2 regions of the Cellulosimicrobium composti genome follow, and region 1 is predicted to be linked to the other one. Evidence: predicted binding sites of a transcription regulator. Region 1 holds the regulator's gene; the other holds the start of a gene.
The links. Region 1 encodes LexA, which represses DNA repair genes until DNA is damaged. Its sites were predicted from a motif close to TCGAACANNTGTTCGA; they were not measured.
Positions count from the first base shown of each region.

Region 2: uvrA (excinuclease ABC subunit UvrA) is a predicted target of LexA. The motif match lies at 4,005-4,020, and genes of this name have one in related genera.

Region 1 is NZ_JAAFAN010000040.1:10,709-26,147, forward strand. Features, by position in the region: gene miaA (tRNA (adenosine(37)-N6)-dimethylallyltransferase MiaA) at 1-595, shown strand, start outside; gene dapF (diaminopimelate epimerase) at 592-1,626, shown strand; gene GYH36_RS12385 (class I SAM-dependent methyltransferase) at 1,640-2,329, opposite strand; gene hflX (GTPase HflX) at 2,476-4,035, shown strand; gene GYH36_RS12395 (ATP-dependent DNA helicase) at 4,149-6,251, shown strand; gene GYH36_RS12400 (L-lactate dehydrogenase) at 6,280-7,290, shown strand; gene lexA (transcriptional repressor LexA) at 7,408-8,142, opposite strand; gene GYH36_RS12410 (LysM peptidoglycan-binding domain-containing protein) at 8,474-8,842, shown strand; gene nrdR (transcriptional regulator NrdR) at 8,947-9,474, shown strand; gene GYH36_RS12420 (aldo/keto reductase) at 9,500-10,585, opposite strand; gene GYH36_RS12425 (DUF5302 domain-containing protein) at 10,762-10,956, shown strand; gene GYH36_RS12430 (pyridoxamine 5'-phosphate oxidase family protein) at 11,013-11,432, opposite strand; gene serA (phosphoglycerate dehydrogenase) at 11,541-12,740, opposite strand; gene GYH36_RS12440 (HelD family protein) at 12,826-15,114, opposite strand; gene GYH36_RS12445 (PP2C family protein-serine/threonine phosphatase) at 15,237-15,439, shown strand, end outside.
Region 2 is NZ_JAAFAN010000001.1:124,382-139,820, reverse strand. Features, by position in the region: gene uvrC (excinuclease ABC subunit UvrC) at 1-333, opposite strand, end outside; gene GYH36_RS00575 (OsmC family protein) at 453-938, shown strand; gene uvrA (excinuclease ABC subunit UvrA) at 985-3,975, opposite strand; gene GYH36_RS00565 (MBL fold metallo-hydrolase) at 4,108-4,815, shown strand; gene GYH36_RS00560 (YciI family protein) at 4,901-5,200, shown strand; gene GYH36_RS00555 (TerC family protein) at 5,266-6,417, opposite strand; gene GYH36_RS00550 (TerC family protein) at 6,417-7,421, opposite strand; gene uvrB (excinuclease ABC subunit UvrB) at 7,718-9,826, opposite strand; gene GYH36_RS00540 (choice-of-anchor A family protein) at 10,091-11,428, shown strand; gene GYH36_RS19460 (pyroglutamyl-peptidase I) at 11,513-11,998, opposite strand; gene GYH36_RS19975 (pyroglutamyl-peptidase I family protein) at 11,995-12,129, opposite strand; gene coaE (dephospho-CoA kinase) at 12,126-12,767, opposite strand; gene GYH36_RS19970 (MarR family winged helix-turn-helix transcriptional regulator) at 12,939-13,511, opposite strand; gene GYH36_RS00520 (ABC transporter ATP-binding protein) at 13,666-15,439, shown strand, end outside.

The DNA of each region.
Region 1 (15,439 bases):
GGGCACGCGTGCGCTCCACGACGAGCTCGCGCGGCGCGACCCCGAGGCCGCCGCGAGCATCGGCCCGGCGAACACGCGGCGGATCGTGCGCGCCCTGGAGGTCATGGAGCTCACGGGCGCGCCCTTCACCGCCAACCTCCCGCGCCAGGTCTACGTGCGCCCGACCGTCCAGATCGGTCTCGACTGCGACCGCGCCGTGCTCGACGCCCGGGTCGCCGGCCGCGTCGAGCGGATGTGGGCGCAGGGGCTCGTCGACGAGGTGCGGCGCGTCGAGGCCCTCGGCATGGGACGCACCGCGCGTCGCGCCGTCGGGTACGCCGAGGTGCTGGCCGCGCTGCACGGCGAGACGACCGAGGACGCCGCCCGCGAGGCCGTCACCGCCAACACGCGCCGCCTCGCGCGCAAGCAGATGGGGTGGTTCGGGCGCGACCCGCGCGTGCGCTGGCTCGACGCGCAGTCGCCGACGCGCGTCGAGGACGCGCTCGCGGCCGTCGCCGCGGCCGACGCGCGCGCGGCCGCGGCCGGACCGGTCGCGGAGGCCGAGCCGGACGAAGCGGACACCGGTGCGCCCGTGCGCCGTAGTCTGGGCTCATGACGCGCACCCGCTTCACCAAGGGCCACGGGACCCGCAACGACTTCGTGCTCATCGCCGACACGAAGGGCGAGCTCGACCTCACGCCCGAGCTCGTGCGCGCGCTCGCCGACCGCCGCGGGGGCGTCGGGGGCGACGGCGTCATCCGCCTCGTCCCGACGGCGCTCGTCCCCGAGTCGCGCGAGGTGCTCGCCGAGGACCCGCACGCCATCTGGTTCATGGACTACCGCAACGCCGACGGCTCGGTCGCCGAGATGTGCGGCAACGGCGTGCGCGTCTTCGCGGCCTTCGCCGAGCGGCTCGGGCTCGTGAGCTTCGCCGGCGGGAACGACGTCCCGGTCGGCACGCGCGCCGGCGTCAAGCGCGTGCGCAAGGAGGACGACGGCTGGTACGCGGTCGACATGGGCCCGTGGTTCCTGCCCGGCGGCCGGCCCGCGCTGCACGACGGCTACGACGCGACGGTCGTCGTGCGCGGCTGGGAGGTCCCGCGCCCCGCGCTGAGCGTCGACCTCGGCAACCCGCACACCGTGCTCGCCGTGGCGCGCGAGGACCTGCTCGCGCACGCCGACCTCACGCAGGCGCCCGCCGTCGAGCCCCAGCCCCCGCACGGCACGAACGTCGAGCTCGTCGTGCCGCTCGGCGAGACGACCGCGGAGGACGGGACCGTCGTCGGCCGCGTGCGCATGCGCGTCCACGAGCGCGGGGTGGGGGAGACGCCGTCGTGCGGGACCGGTGCGTGCGCGGCGGCGCTCGCGGTCCGCGTGTGGGGCGGACCCGACGCACCCGACACGTGGCTCGTCGACGTCCCCGGCGGCACCGTGCGCGTCCGCGCGCTCGAGGGCGACCGCGTCGAGCTCGCGGGTCCTGCCGAGCTCGTGTACTCCGGCGAGGTGGACCTCGCGGCGCTCGTCCCGGGAGCTCCCGGGACGGCGGAGCCCGAGGGCGCCGTCGACCCCGCCCCGCAGGGCGAGGAGGACGAGAGCGGCGAGGTGGTCGCGACCGGCGCCGCGGACGGCGACCGGGCGCACGCCTGAGGCGCCGAGCGCGTCAGGACGGCGCGACGACCTCGAGCACGCGGAAGCCCTTCGCGCTCGCGGCGCGTCCGACCGTCGCGCCCGGCAGCAGCGGGGGCAGCGCCTCGGCGAGCCAGCGCTGGAGCGAGTCGGAGCCGAGGTTGCGCTGCACGACGAGGTGCGCGCTCGCGCCCGGCGCGAGGCGCGGGAGCCAGTGCAGCAGCATCGCGTGCAGCACGTCCTTGCCGACCCGGATCGGCGGGTTCGACCACAGCGCCGCGAACCGGACGTCGTCCGGCACCTCGTCGGGGACGACCGCCCGCACGTTGGCCAGGCCGAGGCGCTGCGCGTTGCGCCGCACGAGGTCGAGCGCGCGCTCGTTGACGTCCACGGCCCACACCGTCGCCCCCGGCGCCTCGAGCGCCATCGTCAGGGCGATCGGGCCCCACCCGCACCCCAGGTCGAGCACGTGCGCGGGCCCGCCGCCCGCCCGGGTGGCGAGCACGTCGTCGAGCGCTGGCGCGGTGCGCAGCAGGACCTGCGTGCCGAGGTCGAGCCGCCCGGGGGAGAAGACGCCGGACGCGACCTCGACCTCGACGTCGCGCCCCGCGAGCCGCACCGAGATCGTGCGGCGCTCGGCCGCGGACGCCGGCCGCGCGGTGAAGTAGTGGTCCTGCGCGTCGTCGTGCGGGGGCTCGACGGCCCGGTCCTGGTCCTCGGTCACGTCGGCCGATCCTACGCGGGCGCGCCCGGCGACCGGGTCCCGGCGCGGGCCCGCACGCCTTATCGGCTGGCACCGGGACGATCTCGCGTGCCACGCTTGTTGTCCTGGAGGGCGCACGCGCGCCCGGACCCGACGGAAGGCGGCACATGAGCCCAACCCCTGCGGACACCCCCACGAACCCCACCTCGGCTCAGGACGAGCCGACCGGCGCGACGCGGGACATCGCGAGCGACGTCGTGGCACGGGTGCTCGCGCGGGCCGGCACGGCGCGTGCCGAGGGCGGCACGGTCCACGCGGAGCACGACGGCGAGCAGCTCGACCTCGCGGAGCGCAGCGCGCTGCGCCGCGTCGCCGGGCTGTCGACCGAGCTCGAGGACGTCACCGAGGTCGAGTACCGGCAGCTGCGCCTCGAGAAGGTCGTGCTCGTCGGGATCTGGAGCCCCGGCTCCGACCCGCGCGAGGACGGCGCGCCCTCGACGGCCGAGGAGGCCGAGATCTCGCTGCGCGAGCTCGCGGCGCTCGCCGAGACGGCCGGGTCCCAGGTGCTCGACGGCGTCATCCAGCGCCGCGCGAAGCCGGACCCGGGCACCTACCTCGGCTCGGGCAAGGCCGCCGAGCTCGCCGACGTCGTCGCCGCCAGCGGCGCGGACACCGTCGTGGTCGACGGCGAGCTCGCACCGTCCCAGCGCCGTGCGCTCGAGGACATCGTCAAGGTCAAGGTCATCGACCGGACCGCGCTCATCCTCGACATCTTCGCCCAGCACGCGAAGTCCCGGGAAGGCAAGGCCCAGGTCGAGCTCGCCCAGCTCGAGTACCTCCTCCCGCGCCTGCGCGGGTGGGGCGAGTCGATGTCCCGGCAGGCCGGTGGCCAGGTCGGCGGCGCCGGCGCGGGCATGGGCTCGCGCGGTCCCGGTGAGACGAAGATCGAGCTGGACCGTCGGCGCATCCGCAACCGCATGGCGAAGCTGCGCCGCGAGATCCAGGCGATGGCACCCGGGCGCGAGACCAAGCGCGCGTCGCGCAAGCGGCACGCCGTCCCGTCCGTCGCGATCGCCGGCTACACGAACGCGGGCAAGTCCAGCCTGCTCAACGCCGTCACCGGCGCGGGAGTGCTCGTCGAGAACGCGCTGTTCGCGACCCTCGACCCGACGGTGCGCCGCACGCGCACCGAGGACGGGCGCGTCTACACGCTCGCCGACACGGTCGGGTTCGTCCGCGCGCTGCCGCACCAGCTCGTCGAGGCGTTCCGCTCGACGCTCGAGGAGGTCGGCGACGCCGACCTGCTGCTCCACGTGGTCGACGCGTCGCACCCCGACCCCGAGGGGCAGATCGCGGCCGTGCGCCACGTCCTCGCCGGGATCCCCGGCGTCGAGGACGTGCCCGAGGTGATCGTCCTCAACAAGGCGGACGTCGCGGACCCGGAGACGATCGCGCGGATCCGGCTGCGCGAGCGGCGCACCGTCGTCGTCTCGGCGCACACGGGCGAGGGCATCGAGCACCTGCGCGAGCTCATCGCGCACGAGCTCCCCCGCCCGGACGTCGAGATCGACCTCGTGGTGCCCTACAGCCGCGGCGACCTCGTGCACCGCGTCCACACCGAGGGCGAGATCGACCACGAGGAGCACACGCCCGAGGGCACGCTCCTGCGCGGCCGCGTCGCCCAGGCGCTCGCGACCGAGCTCGTCGGCGCCGCGGCGCAGGGCTGACGCCCGCCGTCCCACGACCCCGCGCGGCACGCCCCGCGCGGGGTCGTGCCGCACCGGGGCCGGGCCGTCCACAGGTCCGCCGGCGGGTGGGCGCCCGACCGTAGACTCGACGGGTGCCCCCCTCCACCCGCCCGGCTCCCGCGCCCGACACCCTCGACGACGACGCACCGGGCGCCGCGCCGGGCACGGTGCCCGACGTCGACGCGCTCCTCGACGTCGCCGTCTCGCGTCTCGGCGGGGCGCGGCGCGAGGGCCAGCACGCGATGGCCCGCGCCGTCGTCGAGGCGATCGAGGGCGGCGAGCACCTCGTCGTCCAGGCGGGCACCGGCACCGGGAAGTCGCTCGGCTACCTCGTCCCCGCCGTGCGGCACGCCGTCGCGACCGACGAGCGCGTCGTGGTCTCGACGGCGACGCTCGCCCTCCAACGCCAGGTGATCACCCGGGACCTGCCGCTCGTCGCCGACGCCGTCGCGGACCGTCTCCCGCGGCCGGCGTCCATCGCGCTCCTCAAGGGCTGGCACAACTACCTGTGCGTGCACAAGATCGCGGGCGGCTACCCGACGGACGAGCCGACCCTCTTCGACCTGCCGGGCGAGTCCGCGGGCGCGGCCGACCACCCGGCGGCGCGCGGCGGGACGAGCGCCGCGGCCCTCGGCGAGCAGGTCGTGCGTCTGCGCGAGTGGGCGGACGAGACGTCGACGGGCGACCGCGACGACCTCGTGCCCGGCGTCAGCGACAAGGCGTGGCGGCAGGTCTCGGTCACGGCGCTCGAGTGCCTCGGCCAGCGCTGCCCGCTCCTCGCGGAGTGCTTCCCCGAGAAGGCGCGCGCCGCCGCGCGCGAGGCGGACGTCGTCGTGACGAACCACGCGATGCTCGGCATCGCCGCGATGGGGTCGCCCGGGGTGCTGCCCGAGCACGACGTGCTCGTCGTCGACGAGGCGCACGAGCTCGCCGACCGCGTGACCGCGGCCGCGACCGTCGACCTGTCCGTCCCGGCGATCGAGAGCGCGGCACGTCTCGCGCGCCGCCACGGCGGGGTGACGACGGACGCGCTCGACGCGGCCTCCGCGGCGTTCGGGACGGTCGTCGGCGCGCTGCCGGCGGAGCGGTTCCCCGAGGGGCTCCCGGACGGGGCGCGCGCGGCGGTCGCGGCGGTGCGCGACGCGGCGCGCGAGGTCCTGTCGTCCCTCAAGCCCGAGACGGGCGTGACGAAGCCCGCGCAGCCCGACAGCGGGCTGAAGATGGCGCAGTCGACCATGCTCCAGCTCTTCGAGGTCGCCGAGCGCATGGCCGCGGACCCGACGGGCCACGACGTGCTCTGGTGCTCGCGGCCCGGCGAGGGCGGCTGGACGGCCGACCGGTTCGGCGAGGGCGCGAGCCGCCTGCACGCCGCACCGCTCGGCGTCGCGGGCCTCATCCGCACGCACCTCCTCGCCGAGCGCACGGGCGTCTTCACGTCCGCGACGCTCGCGCTCGGCGGGAGCTTCGACGCGGTCGCGCGCACGTTCGGCCTCGGCGCGACAGGAACCGGTGACGACGAGGCGCCGCGCTGGCGCGGGATCGACGTCGGCAGCCCGTTCGACTACGCGCGCCAGGGGATCCTCTACGTCGCCAAGCGGCTGCCGACCCCCGGGCGCGAGGCCGCGACGGAGCACCAGCTCGACGAGATCGCGACGCTCGTCGAGGCCGCCGGCGGGCGCACCCTCGGGCTGTTCTCGTCGCGCCGCGCCGCCGTCGCGGCGGCCGAGGCGATGCGCGAGCGGCTCGACGTGCCGGTCCTGTGCCAGGGCGACGACCAGCTCCCGACGCTCGTGCGGGAGTTCGCCGCCGACCCCGCCACGTGCCTGTTCGGCACGCTCTCGCTCTGGCAGGGGGTCGACGTGCCCGGCCCCTCGTGCTCGCTCGTCCTCATCGACCGCATCCCGTTCCCGCGCCCGGACGACCCCGTGAAGTCGGCGCGGGCGCGCGCGGTCGAGGCGGCCGGCGGCAACGGGTTCATGCAGGTGTCCGCGACGCACGCCGCGCTCCTGCTCGCGCAGGGCGCCGGTCGCCTCGTGCGCTCCACGGAGGACCGCGGCGTGGTCGCGGTCCTCGACCCGCGCCTCGTCACCGCCCGGTACGGCACGTTCCTCACCCGGTCGATGCCCCCGTTCTGGCAGACGACCGACCGCGACGTCGCCGCTGGTGCGCTCCGTCGCCTCGCCGCCCTAGGCTGAGGCCTTCCAGCGACTTCACGGAGGCGAGATGACGACGAGCACGTCCCCGCAGGGCACCGGCGGCGCGACCACGGGCGGTCCGGGAGGCGGGGCCCGCACCACGAAGCTCGCCATCGTCGGCGCGGGCGCGGTCGGGTCGACGCTCGCGTACGCGGCCCTCATGCGCGGGGCGGCGCGCACGGTCGCGCTGCTCGACGTCAACCGTGCGAAGGTCGAGGCCGAGGTGCTCGACCTTCAGCACGGGATCCAGTTCATGCCGATGGCGCGCGTGGAGGGTTCCGACGACGTCGCGGTGTGCGCGGGTGCCGACGTCGTGGTCGTGACCGCGGGCGCCAAGCAGAAGCCCGGGCAGACGCGGCTCGACCTCGCCGAGGGCACGATCGGCCTCATGCGCACGATCCTGCCCGGGCTCGTCGAGGTCGCGCCCGACGCGGTCTACGTCATGGTCACCAACCCCGTGGACATCGTCACGTACGCGGCGCTCAAGTTCTCCGGCCTGCCGCCGTCGCAGCTCTTCGGCAGCGGGACCGTCCTCGACTCCTCGCGACTGCGCTTCCTCGTCGCCCAGCACTGCGGCGTGGCGGTGCAGAACGTCCACGCGTACATCGCGGGGGAGCACGGCGACACCGAGATCCCCCTGTGGAGCTCCGCGACCATCGGCGGCGTGCCGCTGCTCGAGTGGCAGGGCATCGCAGGCCGTGGACCGCTCACGGCCGACGTCCGCGACGACATCGCGCGCGAGGTCGTGCAGTCGGCGTACCGGATCATCGAGGGCAAGGGTGCGACCAACTACGCGGTCGGGCTCGCGGGGACGCGCATCATCGAGGCCGTGCTCGACGACGAGCACCGCGTCCTGCCCGTCTCGACGCTCCTCGACGGCGCCTACGGCCTCGAGGACGTGTGCCTCTCCCTGCCGACCCTCGTGGATCGGCGCGGGGCCGTCGAGCGCGTGGGGGTGCCGCTCGCGGACGACGAGCTCGCGGGCCTGCGCGCGTCCGCGGAGTCGCTGCGCGCCGTCGCACGACGCTTCGGGCTCTGACCCCGCGCGGGCGCGACGGCGGCCCGGCCCGAGCGAGGGCGGCACGGGGCCCGAGGACACGAGAGCCGGGTGGTCCGCCGACCACCCGGCTCTCGCGCCCTCAGAGGCCGTGCCGGTTCACAGGCTGCGCAGGACCGAGACGACGCGCCCGAGCACCTGGGCGTCGTCGCCCGGGATCGGGTCGTACGCGGCGTTGTGCGGCATGAGCCACACGTGGCCGTCGGCGCGGCGCAGGCTCTTGACCGTGGCCTCGCCGTCGATCATCGCCGCGACGATCTCGCCGTTCTCGGCGACCGGCTGGCGCCGCACGACGACCCAGTCGCCGTCGCAGATCGCCGCGTCGACCATCGAGTCGCCCTGGACCCGCAGGAGGAAGAGCTCGCCGTCGCCGACGAGCTGGCGGGGGAGGGGGAACACGTCCTCGACGACCTGCTCGGCGAGGATCGGGCCACCGGCCGCGATGCGGCCCACGACCGGGACGTACGACGGCGCGGGGCGGGACTCGTCGTACGCGGGCTCGGGCGCGGTGCCGGCGACCGAGAGGGGCGTCGCCCGCCGGGAGTCGTCCGGCTGGACGACCTCGATCGCGCGCGGCCGGTTGGGGTCGCGGCGCAGGAAGCCCTTGCGCTCGAGCGTCGTGAGCTGGTGCTTCACGGAGGACGGGCTCGTGAGGCCGACGGCCTCGCCGATCTCGCGCATGCTCGGCGGGTAGCCGCGCTGCTCGACGCACGCGCGGATGGTCTCGAGCACGAGCCGCTGGCGCGGCGTGAGCCCGTCGCCGCCCGCCGAGCCGTCCGGGAGCTCGCGCACCTCGGCGAGCCCTCGTGCGCTGTCCGTGCCTCGTCCCGCCATGGTCGCTCCGCCCTCGTCCGTCGCGGGCCGCCGGCGCAACGCGTGCCCGCGGCCACCCCACCCCGGGGCGTGCGCCCCGGGCCCTCGGTCGTCTCCCCAGGTCCGAGCGGACATGTCCGGCGAACCGACCTGACCCCAGGCTAGGGGAGGTTGCGACACGAATCAAACACCTGTTCGAGCATGTCTCGACTCTGTCGGTCGTTCGTGATAGACCTTCGTACAGATGTTCTACGTACAGGTGTTCGACCATGGGTCGGGCGCCGCACGCGACGGGCGGCGGGTCCGATCGACCGGGGAAGGCGATCGGGCTCGCGGTCGGGACGGAGGAGACATGCAGGCGGTGGGAATCATGGCGGGGCCGGTCGCCCTCGCGAGCGGCCGCACGGAGCGCGCGCGGCACGACGAGGCGCCGCTGCGGCTCACGCGGCGCGGCCGTGTCGTCCTCGTGCTGCTCGCAGCCCTGGTCCTCGTGCTCGCCGCGCGCGTGGGCGTCGCCGTCGCGAGCGGGCCCGGCGAGCCCGTCGAGGTCCGGGTGCACGTCGTGAGCTCGGGCGAGACGCTCTGGGAGCTGGCGCAGGGCGTCGCGGCCCCGGGAGAGGACCTTCGCGACGTCGTCAGCGGTCTCGTGGAGCTCAACGGGCTGTCGTCGTCCGGCGTCCAGGCGGGCCAGAAGCTCCTCCTCCCCGTCGAGGAGGGGTAGCGCGGGCGAGACGCACGTCGCACGCGAGCGTGTTGCACGGCCCGGCCGCGACGGCATACGTTCGTCGCGCCGACCTGTCGGCGCGACCCGCGGAGGAGCCCGCCATGCACTGCCCGTTCTGCCGTCACGCGGACTCCCGCGTCGTCGACTCGCGCACGTCCGACGACGGGTCCTCGATCCGACGGCGCCGTCAGTGCCCCGAGTGCAACCGGCGCTTCACCACCATCGAGACCGCGAGCCTGTCCGTCGTCAAGCGCTCGGGCGTGACCGAGCCGTTCTCGCGCGAGAAGATCGTCAACGGCGTGCGCAAGGCGTGCCAGGGCCGACCGGTCAACGAGGACGACCTCGCGGTGCTGGCGCAGCGCGTCGAGGAGACGATCCGGGCGAGCGGCAGCGCCGAGCTCGACGCGTACGAGATCGGCCTCGCGATCCTCGGTCCGCTGCGTGAGCTCGACGAGGTCGCCTACCTGCGCTTCGCGAGCGTCTACCAGGCGTTCGACTCGCTCGAGGACTTCGAGAGCGCGATCACGTCGCTGCGCGTCGAGCGGGAGGAGCGCGAGTCGGCGGCGAGCCGCGGCACGTCCGCCGACCCGGAGGTGGCGGCGGACCGCGACGCCGCACCGCTCGGCTGACGCCGCGCCGGGACCGCGGGCCGGCTCACAGGTCGCTCGACCTCGACGCCCAGATGTTGATGCCCGCGTCGGCGGGGAGCGCCTCCACGGCGGCGACCTCCTCCGGTGAGAGCGCGGGCGCGTCGAGCGCCGCGAGGTTGTCGTCGAGCTGCTGCGTCGAGCTCGCGCCGAGCAGCACCGAGGTGACCCGCTCGTCGCGCATCGCCCAGAGGATCGCCGTCGTGGCGAGGCTCCGGCCGTGCTCGCGCGCGAGCGCGTGAAGGCGCCGCACGTGCCCCAGGTTCTCCTCCGAGAGGAACGACTGCCGCAAGGGTCCGCCCCGCGCAGCGCGCGACCCCGCGGGCACGCCGTCGAGGTACCGGTCGGTGAGCATGCCCTGGGCGAGCGGGGAGAACGCGACGACCCCGAGCCCCTCGGAGCCCGCGACGTCGAGGACGGACGCCCCCGCGGGGTCGTGCGGGTCGGGCTCCTCGACCCACCGGTTGAGCATCGAGTACGACACCTGGGTGACGACGAGGTCGACGCCGAGCCGGGCGGCGACCTCGAGCGCCTCCCGCGTACGCCGAGCGGAGTACGAGGAGATGCCCGCGTACCGCGCGCGTCCCGAGCGCACCGCCGTGGCGAGCGCGCCGACGGTCTCGGTGAGCGGCGTCGTCGGGTCGAAGCGGTGGGAGTAGAAGATGTCGACGTGGTCGAGGCCGAGCCGGCGCAGCGACGCGTCGAGCGACGAGAGCAGGTACTTGCGCGAGCCGCCCTCGCCGTAGGGGCCCGGACCCATGCGGTAGCCGGCCTTGGTGGTGATGACGAGCTCGTCGCGGACCGGGCGCAGCTCGCGCGCGACGAGGCGGCCCATCGACTCCTCGGCGGCGCCGCCGGGCGGGCCGTAGTTATTCGCGAGGTCGAGGTGCGTCACGCCCCGCTCGACCGCGTGCAGCACGATCTCGCGCTGGGTGGCCTGCGGGTCCGCCTCGCCGAAGTTCTGCCAGAGCCCGAGCGAGATCGTCGGCAGTCGCAGCCCGCTGCGGCCGAGACGGCGGTGCGGCAGCGCGCGGCGTCGCGCGGAGGGATCGGCGGGCGAGGGGGCGGGGGCGTCAGGAGGGTCGAGCGGCACAGGTCGACGCTACCCGAGCCCCCGAGGTCGGCCCACCGCGAACGGCTCGTCCGGGAGGGGCGGCCACGGCAAAGAGGTGGCGCGGCGTGCCCGGGTGGGGGAGGCTGGCGGGGTGCCGCTCGTGGGGCGACCGCAGGGGGCACGACCGAGCTTTCCCCATCGACGAGGAGACCGCCATGGCGTCCGACCAGCAGCGATCCGCGGCAGACACCGCACCGACCGACGAGGCCAAGGCGAAGTTCCGCGAGGCGCTCGACCGGAAGAACGCCGCGCGCCACCGCACGGCCGACGGCGACACCAACACGGGGTCCGTCCACGGCTCGGAGACCGTGGGTCCCGTCCAGCGCACGTTCCGCCGCAAGTCCGGCTGAGACCGGCTCCCGTCGTCCGGTCGTCCCCGCGGGGGCGGCCGGACGACGCGCGTCCGCTACGACTCCGCGAGGGTGAAGCGTCGCCCGGTGAGCTCGGTGGCCTCGACGACGACCCAGTCCTCGGTCGGGACGTCCACGAGCGGCGCCAGGGGCTCGGTGTCGACGCCCAGCGCGTCCAGCTCGTGCTCGGTGCGCAGGCGGTGCGCCGTGCCGCGCGCCACGACGCTCCAGGCGCCGTCGTCGTCCACGGCGTCCCACTCGAGCGCGACGCGCTGGTTGGTCGCGATCGTGGCGAGCTTGGTGCCCGGCACGGTCCGGAACGCGAGGGTGCGCGCGTGCGCGCGCACGGTCACGGGGTAGATGTCCGGCTCGCCCCCCACGCTCACCGCGAGGCGTGCGACGTGGGTCCCCTCCACGAGGTCCCACGACGCGTCGGCATCAAGGATCTGCGGCCCGTCGTGCGTGTATCCGGTCATGCTCCATCGTGGCACCGCGCCGCGGGGCCGCGCAGCGGCGAAGGTCACGCCGCGCGAGGACCTTCGCCGCGCGCACCGGGTGGCACGCGGCGAAGGCGCTCGCGGCGATCAGTCGAGGATGCGCAGGGCGATGGTCTGCTCCATCGCGGCGAGCGCCTCGATGACGGCGGGCTCGACGCGCGAGCCGACGTCGGTGACGACGTAGCCGATCTCGCCACGCGTCGCGAGCAGCTGGCCCTCGATGTTCGTGCCGTGCTCGGCGAGCGTCGCGTTGACCGCGGCGAGCACACCGGGGGTGTTGCGGTGCAGGTGCGTGATGCGCGTGATGCCCGTCGTCTGCTCGAGCGCGAGGTTCGGCAGGTTCACGCTGAGCGTCGTCGAGCCGGTCGTCAGGTAGTCGCGCAGCTTGGCGGACACGAACTGCCCGATCGCCTCCTGCGCCTCCTCGGTCGAGCCGCCGATGTGCGGGGTGAGGATGACGTTCGGCAGCCCGCGCAGCTCGGAGTCGAACGCGTCGCCCTTGCGCTTGGGCTCGTGCGGGAACACGTCGACGGCGGCGCCCGCGACGCGGCCCTCGACGATCGCCTCGCGCAGCGCGCCGTAGTCGACGACGAACCCGCGCGAGAGGTTGAGGAAGATCGCGCCGGGCCGCATGCGCGCGAACTGCTTCGCGCCGAACAGGCCCGCGTTGCCCTGGCGCCCGTCGACGTGCAGCGTGACGACGTCCGCCTGCTCCAGGAGCTCGTCGAGCGTGTCCATGCGGCGCGCGTTGCCGAGCGCGAGCTTCTCGGCCGTGTCGTAGAAGACGACGGACATGCCGAGGTTCTCCGCGACGACCGAGAGCTGCGTGCCGATGTTGCCGTACCCGACGATGCCCAGCGTGCGGCCGCGGACCTCGTGCGCACCCTCCGCGGACTTGTCCCAGCGGCCCTCGTGCAGCGCGCGGTCGCGCTCGGTGAGGCGGCGCGTGAGCGCGATGATCTCGGCGAGCGCGAGCTCGACCACGGAGCGCGTGTTCTGGAACGGCGCGTTGAACACCGCGACGCCCTGGGCCGCGGCGGACCGCAGGTCGATCTGGTTGGTGCCGATGCAGAAGGCTCCGAGCGCCACCAGGTCGGGGGCGTTCTCGAGCACCTTCGCGGTGACGTTCGTCTTGGACCGGATGCCGAGCAGGTGGACGCCGTCGAGCGCCTCGATCAGCTCGGACTCGTCGAGGGCCCCGGTGCGGACGGTGACGTCGATGCCCGCGGCCTCGAGGTTCGAGGCGGCGAGGGGGTGCAGGTTTTCCAGGAGAAGGGCGCGTAGCACGCACCCATGGTGCGCCCGTTCCACGGCCTGGACCAAACGGGTCTTGACCCTCGGGACGAGGTGAACGGCCCCGCGGACCGTGGCGTCAGGCGCTCGCGGGCGCGCCGCTCTCCGCGCGCGCCGGCGCGACGCCCGCGGGGAGCGGGGCGGCGTGCACGACGACGAGGCGCTGCGTCGGGCGCGTCATGGCCACGTACAGGTCGGACGCGCCGGAGCGGCCCGTCGCGACCTGCGCGGGCTCGACGAGCACGACGGCGTCGAACTCGAGGCCCTTGACCTGCACCGGGTCGAGCACCACGACGGGCGCGTCGGGGCCCGCGTCCGCGAGGTCGAGCGCCGTGCGCAGGTCCGCGGTCGCGGCGGCGGCCGCCACGACGGCGACGCGACCCGACTCCGCGGCGACGAACTCGGCGCGCGCGGCGTCGACCTCGGCCCGGACCCCCGCGTGGAGGTCGCCGGGCGCCACCTCGACGACGCGCAGGGCGTCGGGCACGTCGCGCGCCGACGTCAGGGGCGAGACGGGGAGCCCGGCGGCGAGCGCGGCGCGGCGCGCGGCGTCCGCGACGGACGCCGGCGTCCGGTAGTTCACGGTGAGCTCGGCGAGGCGCCACGCGTCGTGGAAGACGGGGTCGAGCATGCCCTGCCACGACCGTGCGCCGGCGAGCGACGACGTCTGGGCGACGTCGCCGACGACGGTGAACGAGCGCGTGGGGCACCGGCGCACGAGCATGCGCCACGCCATCGCCGAGAGCTCCTGCGCCTCGTCCACGACGACGTGGCCGTAGGTCCAGGTGCGGTCCTGCGCCGCGCGCTCGGCGGTGGTGAGCCGGGGGCCGCTCGCCGCGAACCGCTCGGCGAGCACGTCGGCGCCGACGATCCCGCCGCCCGCGCCCGACGACTCCAGCACCTGGCGCGCGTACTCCAGGTCCTGCGCGCGCTGCGCGGCGCGCGCGGCGGCCTCGGCGCGCTCGGCCTGGTCGTCCTCGCCGAGCAGCTCGGCGGCCTCGTCGAGCAGCGGCACGTCGGCCGGCGTCCACGGCGAGCCCTTGGGGCGCTCGAGCAGGCGCCGGTCCTGCGGGGACAGCTCCGGCGCGGCCTCGGCGAGGCGGTGCGGCTTGGTCCACAGGTCCTCGACGAGGCGCTCCGGGGTGAGCGGCAGCCACGCGAGGTTGAGCGCGACGCGCACGTCCCGGTGCGAGCGCAGGTCCTCGAGCACGAGCGCGCGGTCCTCGCCCACGAGGGGCTCGCCGAGCTGGCGGCCGTACTGCTCGGCGAGCCGCGACAGCATCTCGCGCACGAAGGTCACGCGCGCGAGGTTGTGCGGCTTGTGGGTGCGCCGGGCCTTCGCGATCGCGTCGCGGACGTCGCGGCGCCGGATCAGCAGGTCGTGACCGTCGAGTCGCACGGGCACGTCGGCGGCCGGGACGCGCTCGCGCGCCCGCACGGCACGCCGGACCACGCGCGCCATGACCGCCCGGCCCTTGACCTGCGCCGCGCGCGGGTCCTCCTCGCCGTCGGCGACGACGCCCGGGAGGAGGTCGGCGATCGTCGTGCTGACGACCCCGGTCTCGCCGAGCGACGGCAGGACCTGGTCGATGTAGCGCAGGAACGAGTGGCTCGGGCCGACGAGCAGGACGCCCGAGCGCTCGAGGACCCGTCGGTGCGCGTAGAGGAGGTAGGCGGCGCGGTGCAGCGCGACCGCCGTCTTGCCCGTGCCGGGGCCGCCCTGGACGACGAGCGCCCCGGTGAGGCTCGACCGGATGATCGCGTCCTGCTCGGCCTGGATCGTCGCGACGATGTCGCCCATGCGACCCGTGCGCCCGGCGGCCATCGCGGCGAGGAGCGCGCCCTCGCCCGACAGCGTCGTTCCCGTCACGGCCTCCGGCGCGTCGAGGTCGAGCAGCTCGTCCTCGAGCCCCGTGACCTCGCGCCCGCGCGTGACGAGGTGCCGGCGTCGCACGACCCCGTCCGGGTGGGCCGCCGTCGCGCGGTAGAACGCCTGGGCGGCGGGCGCGCGCCAGTCGGTGAGGAGGCTCGAGTGCTCGGCGTCCGTCAGGCCGATGCGGCCGACGTAGCGGCGCGCGCCGTCGTCCAGGTCGAGTCGGCCGAACGCGAGGCGGTCCTCGACGGCGTCGAGCTGGGCCACGCGGTCCTCGTACAGCGTCGCGAACGCGTCCCGCTCGCTGCGGTTCTGCGGCGAGCCCGACGGCCCGGAGCGACGGACCTCGTCGAGCCGCGTCCGGGCGGCCGCCCGGAGCTCGTCGAGGCGTGCGTAGAGGGTGTCCACGACCTCCTGCTCGAGCCGGAGCTCGTCCTTGCGTCCCACGCTGTCCCTTCCTCGACCCCGCGTCGCGCCGCCGGCACGGCCGTCCATTATGGCGTACGCGGGCCCCGGCGCGGGACGCGGCCACCGGCGCGTCTCGCCGCCCTGACCGGGACCGACGCGCGCCTGCCGCTAGGATCGTGGCCCATGACGACCAGAGGGGAGCGGGCGTCGTGACCGGGACCGGAGGCCAGGTCCCCGCGCGACCCTCGGGGCGGGGCGACGAAGCCCGGGCGGCCGGCCAGCCGTACTCCGAGCGTGCCGTGCTCGACCCCACGGACGAGCTGCGCATCCTCCTCGTCGAGGACGACGACGGGGACGCGCTCCTCGTCGAGGAGCTCCTCTCGGACGGCGACCTCACGGTCGACCTGCACCG
Region 2 (15,439 bases), on a different contig from region 1:
CCCCATCGTCACGGCGAGGTACGGGTAGGACTTGTCGTCGCGGTACTTGACGTTGAACCGCGGGTCGAACTCCTTGATCCACGTGTACTCGAGGGCCAGCGCCTCGACCTCGGTCCCGACGACCGTCCACTCGACCGAGGCCGCGGTCGTCACCATGGTCTGCGTGCGGTGGTGCAGGTTCGCGACGTCCTGGAAGTAGCTCGACAGGCGCGCCCGCAGGTTCTTGGCCTTGCCGACGTAGATCACGCGACCGTGCGCGTCACGGAACCGGTAGACGCCCGGCGAGGTGGGGATCTCCCCCGGCGCAGGGCGGTACGTCGCGGGGTCAGCCATGGTCTCCAGCCTAGGTCAGGCCACCGACGTCGCGGCGGCGGGTCGAGCCCCGGAACCGGGTCCGCGGGCACGGGCGAATTTCGGTGTGACGGGCGTCACCGCCCGTTAGGGTGACGGCCATGAGCGCACAGCACGGGTACACCGCCACCGTCCGCTGGACCGGCGCGGGCGACAAGGGCACGGCCGCCTACACGTCGTACAGCCGCGACCACGACGTCCTCCTGCCGGGTCGGCCCCCGCTGCCCGGGTCGTCCGACCCCGCGTTCCGGGGCGACCCGGAGCGCTTCAGCCCCGAGGAGCTGTTCGTCGTCAGCCTCTCCCAGTGCCACATGCTCTGGTTCCTCCACCTCGCGGCGGCCGCGGGCGTCGTCGTGCGCGAGTACGTCGACGACGCCACCGGCACGATGCGCGTCGAGTCGGGCGGCGAGGGGCAGTTCACCGACGTCACGCTCCACCCGCGCGTCGTGGTCGACGACGGCCCCGGGACGGACGAGGAGTCGCTCGCCACGCTGCACCAGCGCGCGCACGACCACTGCTTCATCGCACGCTCGGTGAACTTCCGCGTGCTCGTGGAGCCGGCGCCCGCGCGACGCGCCGCCGCCTGACGCGCTCCGGCGGCCCCGGACGCCAGCTCGACGGCGGCCGGGGACGCTACGCCGCCGAGGCCTTGCGCCGCGCGCCGGCCTTCGGCTTCTCGTCCGTCGCCCGGCGTGCCGCCGCGGAGCGGCCCTTGCCCTTCGCGCCCTTCGCCGCGGGAGCCGGCGCGGACGCCGCCGGGGCGGTCCCGACCGGCACGGGGTCGTGCTGGTCGAGGATCTCCGCGAGGAAGCGCCCCGTGTGGCTGGCCTCGACGCGCGCGACCTGCTCGGGCGTGCCCTCCGCGACGACCGTGCCACCGCCAGAGCCTCCCTCGGGGCCCATGTCCACGACCCAGTCCGCGCTCTTGATGACGTCGAGGTTGTGCTCGATCACGAGGACGCTGTTGCCCTTGTCGACGAGCGACTGGAGCACGCCGAGCAGCTTGCGGATGTCCTCGAAGTGCAGGCCCGTCGTCGGCTCGTCGAGCACGTAGATCGTGCGGCCCGTCGAGCGCTTCTGCAGCTCGCTCGCGAGCTTGACGCGCTGCGCCTCGCCGCCCGAGAGCGTCGGCGCCGGCTGACCGAGGCGGACGTACCCGAGACCGACCTCGACGAGCGTCTTGAGGTGCCGCGAGATCGCCGGCACCGCGGCGAAGAACTCCGCGGCCTCCTCGATCGGCATGTCGAGCACGTCGGCGACGGTCTTGCCCTTGAAGTGCACCTCGAGCGTCTCGCGGTTGTAGCGCGCGCCGTGGCACACCTCGCACGGGACGTAGACGTCGGGCAGGAAGTTCATCTCGATCTTCAGCGTGCCGTCGCCCGAGCACGCCTCGCAGCGGCCGCCCTTGACGTTGAACGAGAAGCGGCCCGGCGTGTACCCGCGGACCTTGGCCTCGGTCGTCTCCGCGAAGAGCTTGCGCACGTGGTCCCACACGCCCGTGTACGTCGCGGGGTTCGACCGCGGCGTGCGTCCGATCGGCCCCTGGTCGACGTGCACGACCTTGTCGAGGTGCTCGAGCCCCGTGACGCGCGTGTGCCGGCCGGCCACCTGGCGCGCGCCGTTGAGCTCGTTGGCGAGCACGGTGTAGAGGATCGAGTTCACGAGCGTGGACTTGCCGGAGCCGGACACTCCCGTGACGGCGGTGAACGTGCCGAGCGGGAAGCTCACGTCGATGCCCGTGAGGTTGTGCTCGCGCGCGCCGACGACCTTCACCTGGCGCGCCGGGTCGACGGGGCGGCGCTGCGCCGGCAGCGGGATGCTGCGCCGGCCCGAGAGGTACGCGCCCGTCACCGACTCGGGGGCCTCCAGGAGGCCCGCGTAGTCGCCCGAGTGCACGACGCGGCCGCCGTGCTCGCCCGCGCCCGGGCCGATGTCCACGACCCAGTCCGCCGTGCGGATGGTGTCCTCGTCGTGCTCGACGACGATGAGCGTGTTCCCCAGGTCTCGCAGGCGCGTGAGCGTCTCGATGAGACGGCGGTTGTCGCGCTGGTGGAGCCCGATGCTCGGCTCGTCGAGCACGTAGAGCACGCCGACGAGGCCGGAGCCGATCTGCGTCGCGAGCCGGATGCGCTGCGCCTCGCCGCCGGACAGCGTCGCCGCGGGACGCTCGAGCGACAGGTAGTCGAGCCCGACGTCGAGGAGGAAGCCCAGCCGCGCGTGGATCTCCTTGAGCACCTCGGTCGCGATCGCGCGCTCGCGCGCCCCGAGCTCGAGCGAACCGAGGAACGCCGCGGCCTCGCGCAGCGGCAGGCGGCACACGTCCCAGATGGACTTGCCGCCGACCTTGACCGCGAGCACCTCGGGCTTGAGGCGCGCACCCTGGCACACGGGGCACGGGACCTCGCGCATGAAGGCCTCGTACTTCTCCTTCGACCACTCGGACTCGGTCTCCGTGTGGCGGCGCTCGAGGAACGTGATGACGCCCTCGAAACCCGTCGAGTACTGCCGCTCGCGGCCCCAGCGGTTCTTGTACCGCACGTGCACCTGGTGGTTCTGCCCGTGCAGCACGGCCTTCTTGGCCCGCTCGGGCAGCGCACGCCACGGCGTGTCCATCGAGAACCCGAGGTCGTCCGCGAGCGCCGTGAGCACGCGCTCGAAGTACTCCGAGGAGATCTGCGCCCACGGCGCGACCGCGCCCTCGCGCAGCGACTTCTCCTCGTCGGGGATCACGAGGTCCGGGTCGACCTCGAGGCGGAAGCCGATGCCCGTGCACTCGGGGCACGCCCCGTAGGGAGCGTTGAACGAGAACGTGCGCGGCTCGATCTCGTCGAGCGCGAGCTCGTGGTCGTTGGGGCACGCGCGCTTCTCGGAGAAGCGGCGCTCGCGCGCCGGGTCGTCCGGGTCGGCGTCGACGAGCTCGACGACGACCAGACCGCCGGCGAGGCCGAGCGCGGTCTCGACCGAGTCGGTCAGGCGGCGCTGCACGCCCTCGCGCGCGACGAGGCGGTCGACGACGACCTCGATGTCGTGCTTGAGCTTCTTCTCGAGCGCGGGCACGTCCGTGAGCGTGCGCACCTCGCCGTCGACGCGGGCGCGCGCGAAGCCCTTGGTCTGCAGCTCCTTGAAGAGCTCGGAGTACTCGCCCTTGCGCCCGCGCACGACCGGCGCGAGCACCTGGTAGCGCGTGCCCTCGGGCAGCTCGAGCAGGCGGTCGACGATCTGCTGCGGCGTCTGCGCGGTGACGCGCTCGCCGCACACCGGGCAGTGCTGCGTGCCCGCGCGCGAGAACAGCAGGCGCAGGTAGTCGTACACCTCGGTGATGGTGCCGACGGTCGACCGCGGGTTGCGGTTCGTCGACTTCTGGTCGATCGACACCGCGGGCGACAGGCCCTCGATGAAGTCCACGTCGGGCTTGTCCATCTGGCCGAGGAACTGGCGCGCGTACGCGGACAGCGACTCGACGTAGCGGCGCTGGCCCTCCGCGAAGATGGTGTCGAACGCGAGCGACGACTTGCCCGAGCCGGAGAGCCCCGTGAAGACGATGAGCCGGTCCCGCGGGAGGTCGAGGTCGACGTTGCGCAGGTTGTGCTCGCGGGCACCGGAGATGACGAGGCGATTGCTCACCGAAGCATCGTACGACCGACCACCGACATTCGCACAGGTGTTCGACGTCACCTTCGCCGCTCCCCCGGCGAACGCTCACCGCAGGCGCACGTCGGGTCCTCGGGCCGTCGCCGGACGCGGCACACTGACGCCATGACGTACACCGGACGAGTCGTCGTGGGCGGCCCGAGCGACCTGCGGCGCCTCGACGCCGTCGAGATCCGCAAGCTCGCGGTCGGGCCGCTCGCGAACGACGTCTACCTCCTCACGTGCCGCCGCACGGGCGCCCAGGTCCTCGTCGACGCCGCGGACTCGCCCGACGACGTGCTCGCGCTCGTGCGCGAGGGCTCGCCGTCGGCGCGCCTCGACCTCGTCGTCACGACGCACCGCCACGCCGACCACTCCCGGGCGCTCGCCGCGGTCGCCGCCGGCACGGGTGCGGCGGTCGCGGTCGGCGACCCCGACGCCGACGCCGTGGCGGCCGCGACCGGCGTGCACGTCGCGCGCCGGGTCGGGCACGGCGACGTCCTGCAGGTCGGCGACCTCACGCTCGAGGTGGTCGCCCTGCGCGGCCACACGCCGGGTTCCGTCGCGCTCGCCTACCGCGAGCCGGGCGCGGTGCGCGAGCCGGAGGCCGTCGCGGGGCGCGTGCACCTCTTCACCGGCGACTCGCTGTTCCCCGGAGGCGTCGGCAACACCGACCGCGACCCGGCGCGCTTCGACCGTCTGCTCACCGACGTGACCGAGCGCGTCTTCGACCGGTTCGACGACGCGACGTGGGTCTACCCGGGCCACGGCGACGACACGACCCTCGGCGCCGAGCGGCCCCACCTCGGCGCGTGGCGCGAGCGAGGCTGGTAGCCGCAGCACCGAGGGTGGGCCGTCCGGACGACCGAGGCGCGGACCCGGCGACCGCGGGCCGGGCCGGGCTGGTTCACTGACCCTCATGCCGATCCACGCCGTCACCTACGTCTACGCCGACCGCGCCGCCGACCTCGACGCGCTGCGCCCCGAGCACCGCGCGTTCCTGCGTGGCCTGCACGAGCGGGGCACGCTGCTCGCGTCCGGCCCGCTGCCCGCCCACGAGGGCGCGCCCGCGGGGGCGCTGCTCGTGCTGGACGGCGAGACGCCCGCCGCGGTCGCCGCGGTGCTCGACGAGGACCCGTTCGCGCGCGCCGGGCTCGTGGCCGAGCGCGCGGTCCGGCCGTGGTCGCCGGTCATCGGCGACTGGGCCGACCGCGCCTGACGCGTCGCCGGCGCCCGCCGTCGGCACGCCCGCCGTCAGCCCGCCGCGGTCCGCGCGGTCCGTCGTCAGCGCGCCCCGTCGTCCTGCGGACGCGAGCCCCAGGTCGGCGTCACCTCGCCGGTGCCCGGGTCGTCGTGCGGCACCTCGACCGGCTCGTCGTCCGACGCGTCGCCCGAGCCGTCCGCGGCGTCCGCCGCGGACGACGCGACGGGAGCGTCCGCCGGATGGTCCTGCTCGTCCCGCGCGTGCGCCGCGCGCGTGCGCAGGAGGCTCGCGACCGTGGTCACCGCGAGCGCCCCGACGATGACGACGAGCGACAGCCAGATCGGCACCGTCGGCACGGCGTCGAGGTGCTCGCCACCGTTGAGGAACGGCAGCGTGTTCTCGTGCAGCGCCTCGAGGATGAGCTTCACCCCGATGAACCCGAGGATCACCGCCAGGCCGATCGGGAGGTAGACGAGCCGCTCGAGCAGCCCGCCCAGCAGGAAGTAGAGCTGGCGCAGGCCCATGAGCGCGAACACGTTCGTCGTGAACACGATGAAGGGGTCCTGCGTGAGACCGAAGATCGCCGGGATCGAGTCGAACGCGAACAGCAGGTCCGTGCTCCCGATCGCGAGGAACACCACCACGAGCGGCGTGAACACGCGCTTGCCGTCCTCGACCGTGCGCAGCCGGCCGCCGTCGTACTGCGTCCCGAGCGGCAGGACGCGCCGCAGGGCGCGCACCGCGCCGTTCTCGCGGTACTCCTCGGGCTCGTCCCCGCCCGCGACGAGCTTGACCGCGGTGTAGATGAGGAACGCGCCGAACAGGTAGAACACCCAGACGAACTGCGCGATGATCGCCGCGCCCGCGAGGATGAACCCGCCGCGCAGGACGAGCGCGACGATGATGCCGACCATGAGCACGCGCTGCTGCTGGTCCCGCGGCACCGCGAACCTCGCCATGATGATGACGAACACGAAGAGGTTGTCCACGGACAGGCTGTACTCGGTCAGCCACCCGGCGTAGAACTCGCCCGCCGGTGCCGCTCCCCCGACCGCACCCACGATCGCCCCGAACACCAGCGCGAGCGCGACGTAGAAGCCGACCCACAGCGCGCTCTCGCGCATCGAGGGGACGTGCGGACGACGCCCCACGACGAGCAGGTCGACGAGGAGCAGGACGGCGAGCGCGGACAGCGCCGCCCACTCGAACCAGAGCGGGAGCTCGTGAACCATCAGTGCGAGCCCTCCGAGCTCTCGACGGAGCGCCGGCGGTCGGCGCGGTCCTTGGCCAGGCTCGCGACCGTGGTGATCGCGAGCACGACGACGATGAACCCGAGCGACAGCGCGGTCGGGATCTCCGGGACGACGGTGATGTGCTCACCGCCGTTGACGAACGGCACCTCGTTGGTGTGCAGCGCGTGGATCACGAGCTTGACGCCGATGAACCCGAGGATCGCGGCGAGGCCGTACGCGAGGTACACCAGACGGTCGAGGAGTCCGTCGATGAGGAAGTAGAGCTGGCGCAGGCCCAGGAGCGAGAAGGCGTTCGCCGCGAAGACGAGGTAGGTCTCCTGCGTGAGGCCGAAGATCGCGGGGATCGAGTCGACCGCGAACAGCAGGTCGGCGCTGCCGATCGCGATCATCACGATGAGCATCGGGGTGATGTACCGCTTGCCGTCGACCTTCGTCGTCATCCGGTCCTCGACGTACGACTCGGTCGTCGGGAACAGGCGGCGCGTCAGCCGCAGCGCGGCGTTCTCGTGGAACTCCTCGTCGTGCCCGGAGCCGGCCTTGACCTGGGTCCACGCCGTGTAGAGCAGGAACGCGCCGAAGACGTAGAAGACCCAGCTGAAGTTCTCGATGAGCGCGGCGCCGAGGAAGATGAAGATCGTCCGCAGCACCAGCGCGATCGTGATGCCGATGAGCAGCACCTTCTGCTGGTACAGCCGCGGGACGCGGAAGCTCGTCATGATGAGGACGAAGACGAAGAGGTTGTCGACCGACAGGCTCTTCTCGGTGATGTAGCCGGCGAAGTACTCGCCGCCGTACGTCGACCCCCACACGGCCCAGACGACCGCGCCGAAGAGCACCGCGACGGCGACGTAACCCGCGGACCACCACGTGGCCTCGCGCAGGCTCGGGGCGTGCGGTGTGCGCACGTGCCCCACGTAGTCCACGGCGAGCATCGCGAGGATGACGCAGACGGTGACGAGCCAGACCCAGACGGGTACGTCCATGAAGATTCCTCCGGTACGTGGGGAGCACGATGTACCGAAGGTCTCTTCCGCCACGCACCGCCACCCGCACCCGCACGGGACGCGGGCTGATGGTTGTGGGACCGGTGACACCGGGCCGACGACTGCGCCGGCCGTGATGACGACATCACCGCACGAGGAATACTCCCCTTCACACGAGGAGCCAGCATAGGCCATGGTCCTCGCGCTCGACACCGCGCGGCGCGCTCGGACACCACGACGCCCCGCCGCGTCCCCGCCCGGGGACCCCGTGCGCCGCCCTCAGGGGCGGGCGGGCCTCAGGCCGTGGCCGCCTGCATCTGGCGCAGTTCCTTCTTGAGCCCGGAGATCTCGTCGCGCAGCCGCGCCGCGAGCTCGAACTGGAGTTCGCCCGCGGCGGCGTGCATCTGGTCGCTGAGCTCCTGGATGAGCTCTGCGAGGTCGCTCGCCGCCGCGCCCGCGAGGCGGTTGCCCGACGACGCGCCCTCCTTGGGCGAGCCCGGTACCGGGGCCTTGCCCTTCGCCGCCTTGCCCGGCTGGCGGTACCCGCCCGCGAGGAGCTCGGCCGTGTCGACGTCCTCGCGCGCGAGCATGTCCGTCACGTCGGAGATGCGCTTGCGCAGCGGCGTCGGGTCGATCCCGTGCTCGGTGTTGTACGCGATCTGCTTCTCGCGGCGACGCTCGGTCTCCTCGATCGCCGCGGCCATCGCGGGCGTGATCTTGTCCGCGTACATGTGCACCTCGCCGGACACGTTGCGGGCCGCGCGGCCGATCGTCTGGATGAGCGACTTGGGCGAGCGCAGGAAGCCCTCCTTGTCCGCGTCGAGGATCGCGACGAGCGAGACCTCGGGCAGGTCGAGACCCTCGCGCAGGAGGTTGATGCCGACGAGCACGTCGTACTCGCCGAGGCGCAGCTCGCGCAGGAGCTCGACGCGGCGCAGCGTGTCGACCTCCGAGTGCAGGTACCGGACCCGCACGTCCTTCTCGAGCAGGTAGTCCGTGAGGTCCTCGGCCATCTTCTTGGTCAGGGTCGTGACGAGCACGCGCTCGTCGCGCTCGACGCGCTCGCGGATCTCGTGCAGAAGGTCGTCGATCTGCCCGGTGGTCGGCTTGACGATGACCTCCGGGTCGACGAGGCCCGTCGGGCGGATGATCTGCTCGACGACGCCGTCCGCCATCGAGAGCTCGTAGTCGCCGGGGGTCGCCGACAGGTAGACCGTCTGGCCGATCCGCTCGACGAACTCCTCCCAGCGCAGCGGACGGTTGTCCATCGCGCTCGGGAGCCGGAAGCCGTGGTCGACGAGGCTGCGCTTGCGCGACATGTCGCCCTCGAACATCGCGCCGATCTGCGGCACGGTGACGTGCGACTCGTCGATCACGAGGAGGAAGTCCTCGGGGAAGTAGTCGAGCAGGGTGTTCGGCGGCGAGCCCGACTCGCGGCCGTCGATGTGCCGCGAGTAGTTCTCGATGCCCGAGCACGTGCCGATCTGGCGCATCATCTCGATGTCGTAGGTGGTGCGCATGCGCAGGCGCTGCGCCTCGAGGAGCTTGTTCTGGCGCTCGAGCTCGTCGAGCCGCTCCGCGAGCTCGGCCTCGATCGACGAGATCGCGCGCTCCATGCGCTCGGGCCCGGCGACGTAGTGCGTCGCGGGGAACACGTGGATGCTCGGCTCGGAGCGGATGACCTCACCCGTCAGCGGGTGCAGCGTCTGGATGCTCTCGATCTCGTCGCCGAAGAACTCGATGCGGACCGCGAGCTCCTCGTACACGGGGATGATCTCGACCGTGTCACCCCGCACGCGGAACGTGCCGCGCGTGAACGCCATGTCGTTGCGCGTGTACTGCATCGTGACGAACTGGCGCAGCAGGTCGTCACGCTCGACCTGCATGCCGACGTCGAGCCGCACCATGCGGTCCACGTACTCCTGCGGTGTGCCGAGGCCGTAGATGCACGACACGGACGCGACCACGACGACGTCGCGCCGCGTGAGCAGGGAGCTCGTCGCCGAGTGCCGCAGGCGCTCGACCTCGTCGTTGATCGACGAGTCTTTCTCGATGTAGGTGTCCGTCTGCGCGATGTACGCCTCGGGCTGGTAGTAGTCGTAGTACGAGACGAAGTACTCGACCGCGTTGTTCGGCAGCAGCTCGCGGAACTCGGTGGCGAGCTGCGCTGCGAGGGTCTTGTTGGGTGCCATGACGAGCGTCGGGCGCTGGAGCTCCTCGATCAGCCATGCGGTCGTCGCGGACTTGCCGGTACCGGTGGCGCCGAGCAGGACGACGTCCTTCTCCCCCGCCCGGACGCGGCGGGCGAGGTCCGCGATCGCCGTGGGCTGGTCGCCCGACGGCTCGTACTCGGAGATGACCTCGAACGGGGCGGTGGCGCGCTGGAGATCGGTCACGGGACGCATGTCTCAACGGTACGTCGCGGCGCCCACACGAACGTCGTGGGCCGGTCGGTGCCCGCGCGACCGACGGACGACGCCCGCCGTCACCAGGGACCAGGAGGCGATTTGGAAGGCGTGGTGCCGAACCTCTAGGTTGGCCTCGACTAGCCGTGCTCCTCGACGTCCGCGGAGCACGGCACGACGACCGCGGCGCAGGCGACGACGCCTGCGGCGAGTTAGTCAGCACCGCTAGCGAACCGACGAAGCACTCGACCTGGAGCCCACACCATGCGCCTGCACCCCGCGCGCCCCCGCGGAACCGCCCTGCTCGCCGCCGTCGCTCTGACGACGGTCGGGCTCGCCGCCCCCGCGAGCGCCACGACCACCGTCGGCGCGGACGACGTCTGCGCCACCGACCCCACCACGCGTCCCGTCGGCGTGTACGAGCTCACCGCCGTGGAGGACAACGGCGTCGGGATCTGGGCGGGCGGCGGCCTCACGGTCACGACGGCGACGGAGCTCGAGGGTCGCGTCGTGGTCGGCGGCGACGCGGACCTCTCGGGCGCAGGCACGCTCAACGTCGGGACCGCCGGCGGCGGGGGCTCCGCGATCACGCCCGCGGGCGGGACCGACATGCTCGTCGTCGGCGGCGACCTCGCGACGGCGGCGAGCACCCAGGTGGGCCTCCACGCGTCGCGCGGGGGCAACGTCGTGGTCGGCGGGGCGGTCACGGGTCCGGCGCCGAGCACCGAGAGCGTGCACGGCCCGAGCGGGACCGTGACGCAGGGCGTGGGCCGCGCGACGGCGCTCGCCCCGTACGCGGACCTCCCCGCGCTCGCCGCCGGGATCGCGGCGGACGCGGCGGACGGCGCGGTCGCGGCGACGCCGACGGGCGGTGCGCTGACCGTCGAGGCCGGGGAGCGCTACGTGCTCACCGCGGACGCCGCCGCCACCCTGCGCGAGCTGCACGTCACCGGCACCGGCCCGGTGCTGCTCACGGTGACCGGCGAGGACGTGAGCGTCCCCGGCCTGACGTACGTCGCGTACGACGGCGTGCGGGTCTACCAGGCGACGCAGCACCTCGCGGCGCACTTCCTGTGGAGCTTCCCCGACGCGACGCACGTGCGGCTCGGCACGAACGACCAGTTCCCCGGGACCGTCGTGGTGCCGCGCGAGGACTCGACGCTCACGGTCGCGACGTCGACGAACGGCCGCGTCCTCGCGAACGGCGCCGTCGCCTACACCGGCGGTGCGGGCATCGAGCACCACAACTACCCGTTCGCCGGGCCGTGCGAGGCCACCCCGCTCGTCGAGGAGCCGAAGCCCGAGCCGTCCCCGGAGGGGCCGAACCCGGGCGAGGGCGTGACCGTGCCGCCGACGACGACCGCGGAGAACCCGCCCGCCGAGGAGCCCGGTGCGCCCACGGCGGAGGCGACGCCCGCCGCCGCGACCGGCGCGACGCCCACCGCGGCCGCGACGCCGACGGCGGTGCCCACCGGCGTGGCGTCGGACGGCGGCCTCGCGACGACCGGCGCGTCGGTCGCCGTGCTCGCGGTGGTGGCGGCCCTGCTGCTCGCGGCGGGCGCCACGATCCTCGTGGTCGCACGCCGACGCGCGGCGGCCTGACGACGGGCGCACGCGCGGGGGCCCGGCGGGCCGTACCTGCCAGGCCCCGTCGGGCCGTACCCTGCTGGACCCGCCGCGCGGGCCTCAGCTCTCGGTGCCCGCCGCGAGGACGGGCTCGGCGGCGCCCCGGAGCGCCTGGCGCACGACGGCCGCGACCGCCGCGACCTGGTCCTCGACCGGCACGGCGCCGGCGTCGGGGACGTGCACGAACCCGGCGCGCCGCCCGGGCGCGGCGCCCCAGCCGTGCTGGAGCGCGTAGAAGACGTCGTTGCAGACGTAGGTGCCAGCGGTGCTCGACACCTCAACGGGCACGCCCGCCTCGCGGACCGCGGCGAGCGACGCCTTGAGCGGGAGCGTCGAGAAGTAGCCGACCGGGCCGCCCGGCACGACCGGGACGTCGACGGGCTGCGCGCCCGCGTTGTCGGGGATCCGCGCGTCGCGCACGTTGACCGCCACGCGCTCGAGTCGCACGCGCGCGGACCCGCCCGCGAGCCCGAGCGCGACGACGACGTCGGGGTCGTGCTCGCGGATCGCGCCCTCGAGCGCCGGCCACGCGCCGTCGAACGTCACCGGAGCCGGACGGCGACGACGCGCTCGCCGACGAGCTCCTCGCCACGCTCCGCGAGCCGGGCCGCGGTCTCCCACGAGGGGTTCGTCGCCGCCCCGTCGAAGGGCTCGAACCCGCTCACGACGACCGTCACGCCTCGTGCTCCTCGATCTCCGCGCGGACCTCGGCGTCGACCTCCGCGCGCACGCGCTCCCAGAGCGCGTCGACCTGCGCCCGGAGGGACTCCGGCGTCCCGGACCCGTCGAGGGTGACGTCGGCCGCCGCGAGGCGCGCGTCGTCGTCGGCCTGCGCCGCGAGGCGCGCACGGGCCTCGCCCTCGTCCAGGCCGCGACCCTCGACGAGGCGCCGCACGCGCACGTCCGCGGGCGTGTGCACGACCACGACGCAGTGGAAGCGCGCCGGGTCGCCGGTCTCGACGAGGAGCGGGATGTCGTGCACCACGACGGCCCGGGGTTCGGCCGCGCCCGCCGCGGCCTCGCGCTCGGCCGCGAGCCGGCGCACCTCCGGGTGGACGATCGCGTTGAGGCGCTCGCGCGCGGCGTCGTCGCCGAAGACGAGACGGCCGAGCGCCGCGCGGTCGAGGGTGCCGTCCGGCCCGAGCACGCCGGGCCCGAAGGCCTCGACGACCTCGTCCAGACCGACCGTGCCGGGCGCGACGGCGTCGCGCGCGAGCGTGTCGTAGTCGATGACGACGGCGCCGAGCTCGGCGAAGCGCGCCAGCGCGACGGACTTGCCCGCCGCGATCCCTCCGGTCAGGCCGATGCGAAACATGCGCTCCATCCTGCCAGCCGGCGGACGACCTCGCGCCGGGGTGCCCGGCTCGACCCGCTGCACCTCGGTCCCGCTCGGAGCACCCTCCTCGGCACGAGCGCGTCGAGCGGGCGGGCAGCCCTGCCTCACGCGCGCCCGGCGAGCGGCCCAGCCTCGCGCCCGTCGGGCTGCTCAGCCGCGCGCGTCGGCCGCAGCCGCACCCTTCTCGCCCTCCGGGCGGCCGCCCGGCGGCGCGCCCGGTCCGGCGCCGCGGTCGCCGTCGGCACCCTCACCCGCGACGACGCGCAGGAGGCGCAGGAGCTCTGCGCGTTCGGCGGCGTCGAGACGTGCGAGAAGGGTGCCCGCGCTGGACGAGCGCTCGGCCCCCACCTGCTCGACCACGTCGCGACCCTGCGGGGTCAGCTCGACGAGCGTGGCGCGACGGTCGTGCGGGTCGGGGGTGCGGCGGACGAGGCCGGCGCGCTCCGCGTCGTCGACCTTGGACGTCACCGAGCGCGGGGCGACGTCGAGCGCCGACGCGACCGCGCCGAGCCGGCACGGGCCGTCGCACCGGGCGAGGAAGCGCAGCATGCGGAACTGCCCGGGCGTGGTCCCGGCGGGCTCGAGCCGCTCGCTCGCCTCGCGCCGCACGCTGCGCAGCGCCGCGTGCAGGAGCGTGAGGAACTCCCCCGCCTCGTCGGACGGGGCCGTCTCGTCCGCCGTGCGCGCCCGGGTCGTGGCACGCTGGCTCGCATCGCTCGTCACGAGGCGAGCGTACCGGGGAATCCGGGACTTGTGGTATCGGCTCATTGTGAGGTAGACTCACTATCGTAGTCGCGCGAGCGGTCCACGAGACCGCGCCCGCCGGCAGGCTCACGCCGCCGCGGACGACGCGCCCCTCCCCCACTCAGGAGGCCCCATGTCTTTCACCTCATCCTTCCCCGGCTCCGGCGGCGGGCGCGGCATGCGCTCGTTCCGCCAGGACTCCACCGTCACCTCGCGACGCCTTCACCGCGGCACGATCCGCCGCGTCCTCGCGTTCGCCCGTCCCTACCGCCGCGCGCTCGCGGCGTTCCTCGTGCTCATCTCGATCGACGCGGCCGCCGGCGCCGTGACGCCGCTGCTGTTCCAGCGGATCATCGACGACGGCATCGCGGCCGGCGACGTCGGCGTCGTCGTCGCGCTCTCGCTCGTCGCCGCGGGCCTCGCCGTCCTCTCGGGCGGCCTCGGTGTCGCGCAGCGCTGGTTCTCCTCGCGCATCGGCGAGGGCCTCATCGTCGACCTGCGCACCGCCGTGTTCGACCACGTGCAGCGCATGCCCCTCGCGTTCTTCAGCCGCACCCGCACCGGCGCGCTCGTGCAGCGCCTCAACGGCGACGTGCTCGGCGCGCAGCAGGCCTTCACGTCGACCCTGTCGAACGTCTTCTCCAACCTGCTCACGGTCGTGTTCGTGCTCGCGGCGATGCTGTCCATGTCGTGGCAGCTCACGCTGCTCGCGCTCACCCTCCTGCCCGCGTTCGTCCTCCCCGCCCGGTGGGTGGGCAAGCGCCTCGCCGCGATCACGCGCGAGAGCTACGAGCTCAACGCCGAGGCGGCGCAGACCATGAACGAGCGGTTCAACGTCGCCGGCGCCCACCTCGTCAAGGTCTTCGGCGACCCGGGTCGCGAGTCGTCCCGCTTCGCCGCGCAGGCCCGCCGCGTGCGGGACATCGGCGTCAAGCAGGCGATGTACGGCACGGTGTTCCGCGTCGGCCTCACCGTCGTCGCGTCCGTCGCGGTCGCGATCGTCTACGGCCTCGGCGGCGTCATGGCCATCTCCGGCACCCTCACCGTCGGCACCGTCGTCGCGCTCACCGCCTACCTCGGGCGCCTCTACGGGCCCCTCACCGCGATGTCCAACGTGCAGGTCGACGTCATGACCGCACTCGTGAGCTTCGAGCGCGTGCTCGAGGTGCTCGACCTCGAGCCGACCGTCACCGACGCGCCCGACGCGACCGACCTCGCCGACGACATCGAGCGGCGGGGCGCGAGCCTCGAGCTCGACGGCGTGACGTTCCGCTACCCGAGCGCGTCGGAGGTGTCGCTCGCGTCGCTCGAGTCCGTCGCGGTCGAGGGCACCGACCCGACCACGGACACCCTGCGCGACGTGTCGTTCTCCGTGCCCGCCGGCGCGATGGTCGCGCTCGTCGGGTCGTCCGGCGCGGGCAAGACCACCGTGTCCCAGCTCGTCACGCGCATGTACGACCCCACGGCGGGCCACGTGCGCATCGCCGGCCGGGACCTGCGCGAGGTCACGCAGGAGAGCCTGCACGACGCCGTCGGCGTCGTCACGCAGGAGGCCCACCTCTTCCACGACTCGATCGCCGAGAACCTCCGGTACGCCAAGCCCGACGCGAGCGACGCCGAGCTCGAGGCAGCGCTGCGGCGCGCGCACGTGTGGGACGTCGTCGCGGCCCTCCCGTCCGGGATGGACACCGTCGTCGGCGACCGCGGCTACCGGATGTCCGGCGGCGAGCGTCAGCGCCTCGCCATCGCCCGCGTGTTCCTCAAGGCGCCGCAGCTCGTCGTGCTCGACGAGGCGACGGCGCACCTCGACTCCGGCTCCGAGGCGGCCGTCCAGGCCGCGCTCGCGGAGGCGCTGCGCGGTCGCACGTCGCTCGTCATCGCGCACCGGCTCTCGACGGTCCGCGAGG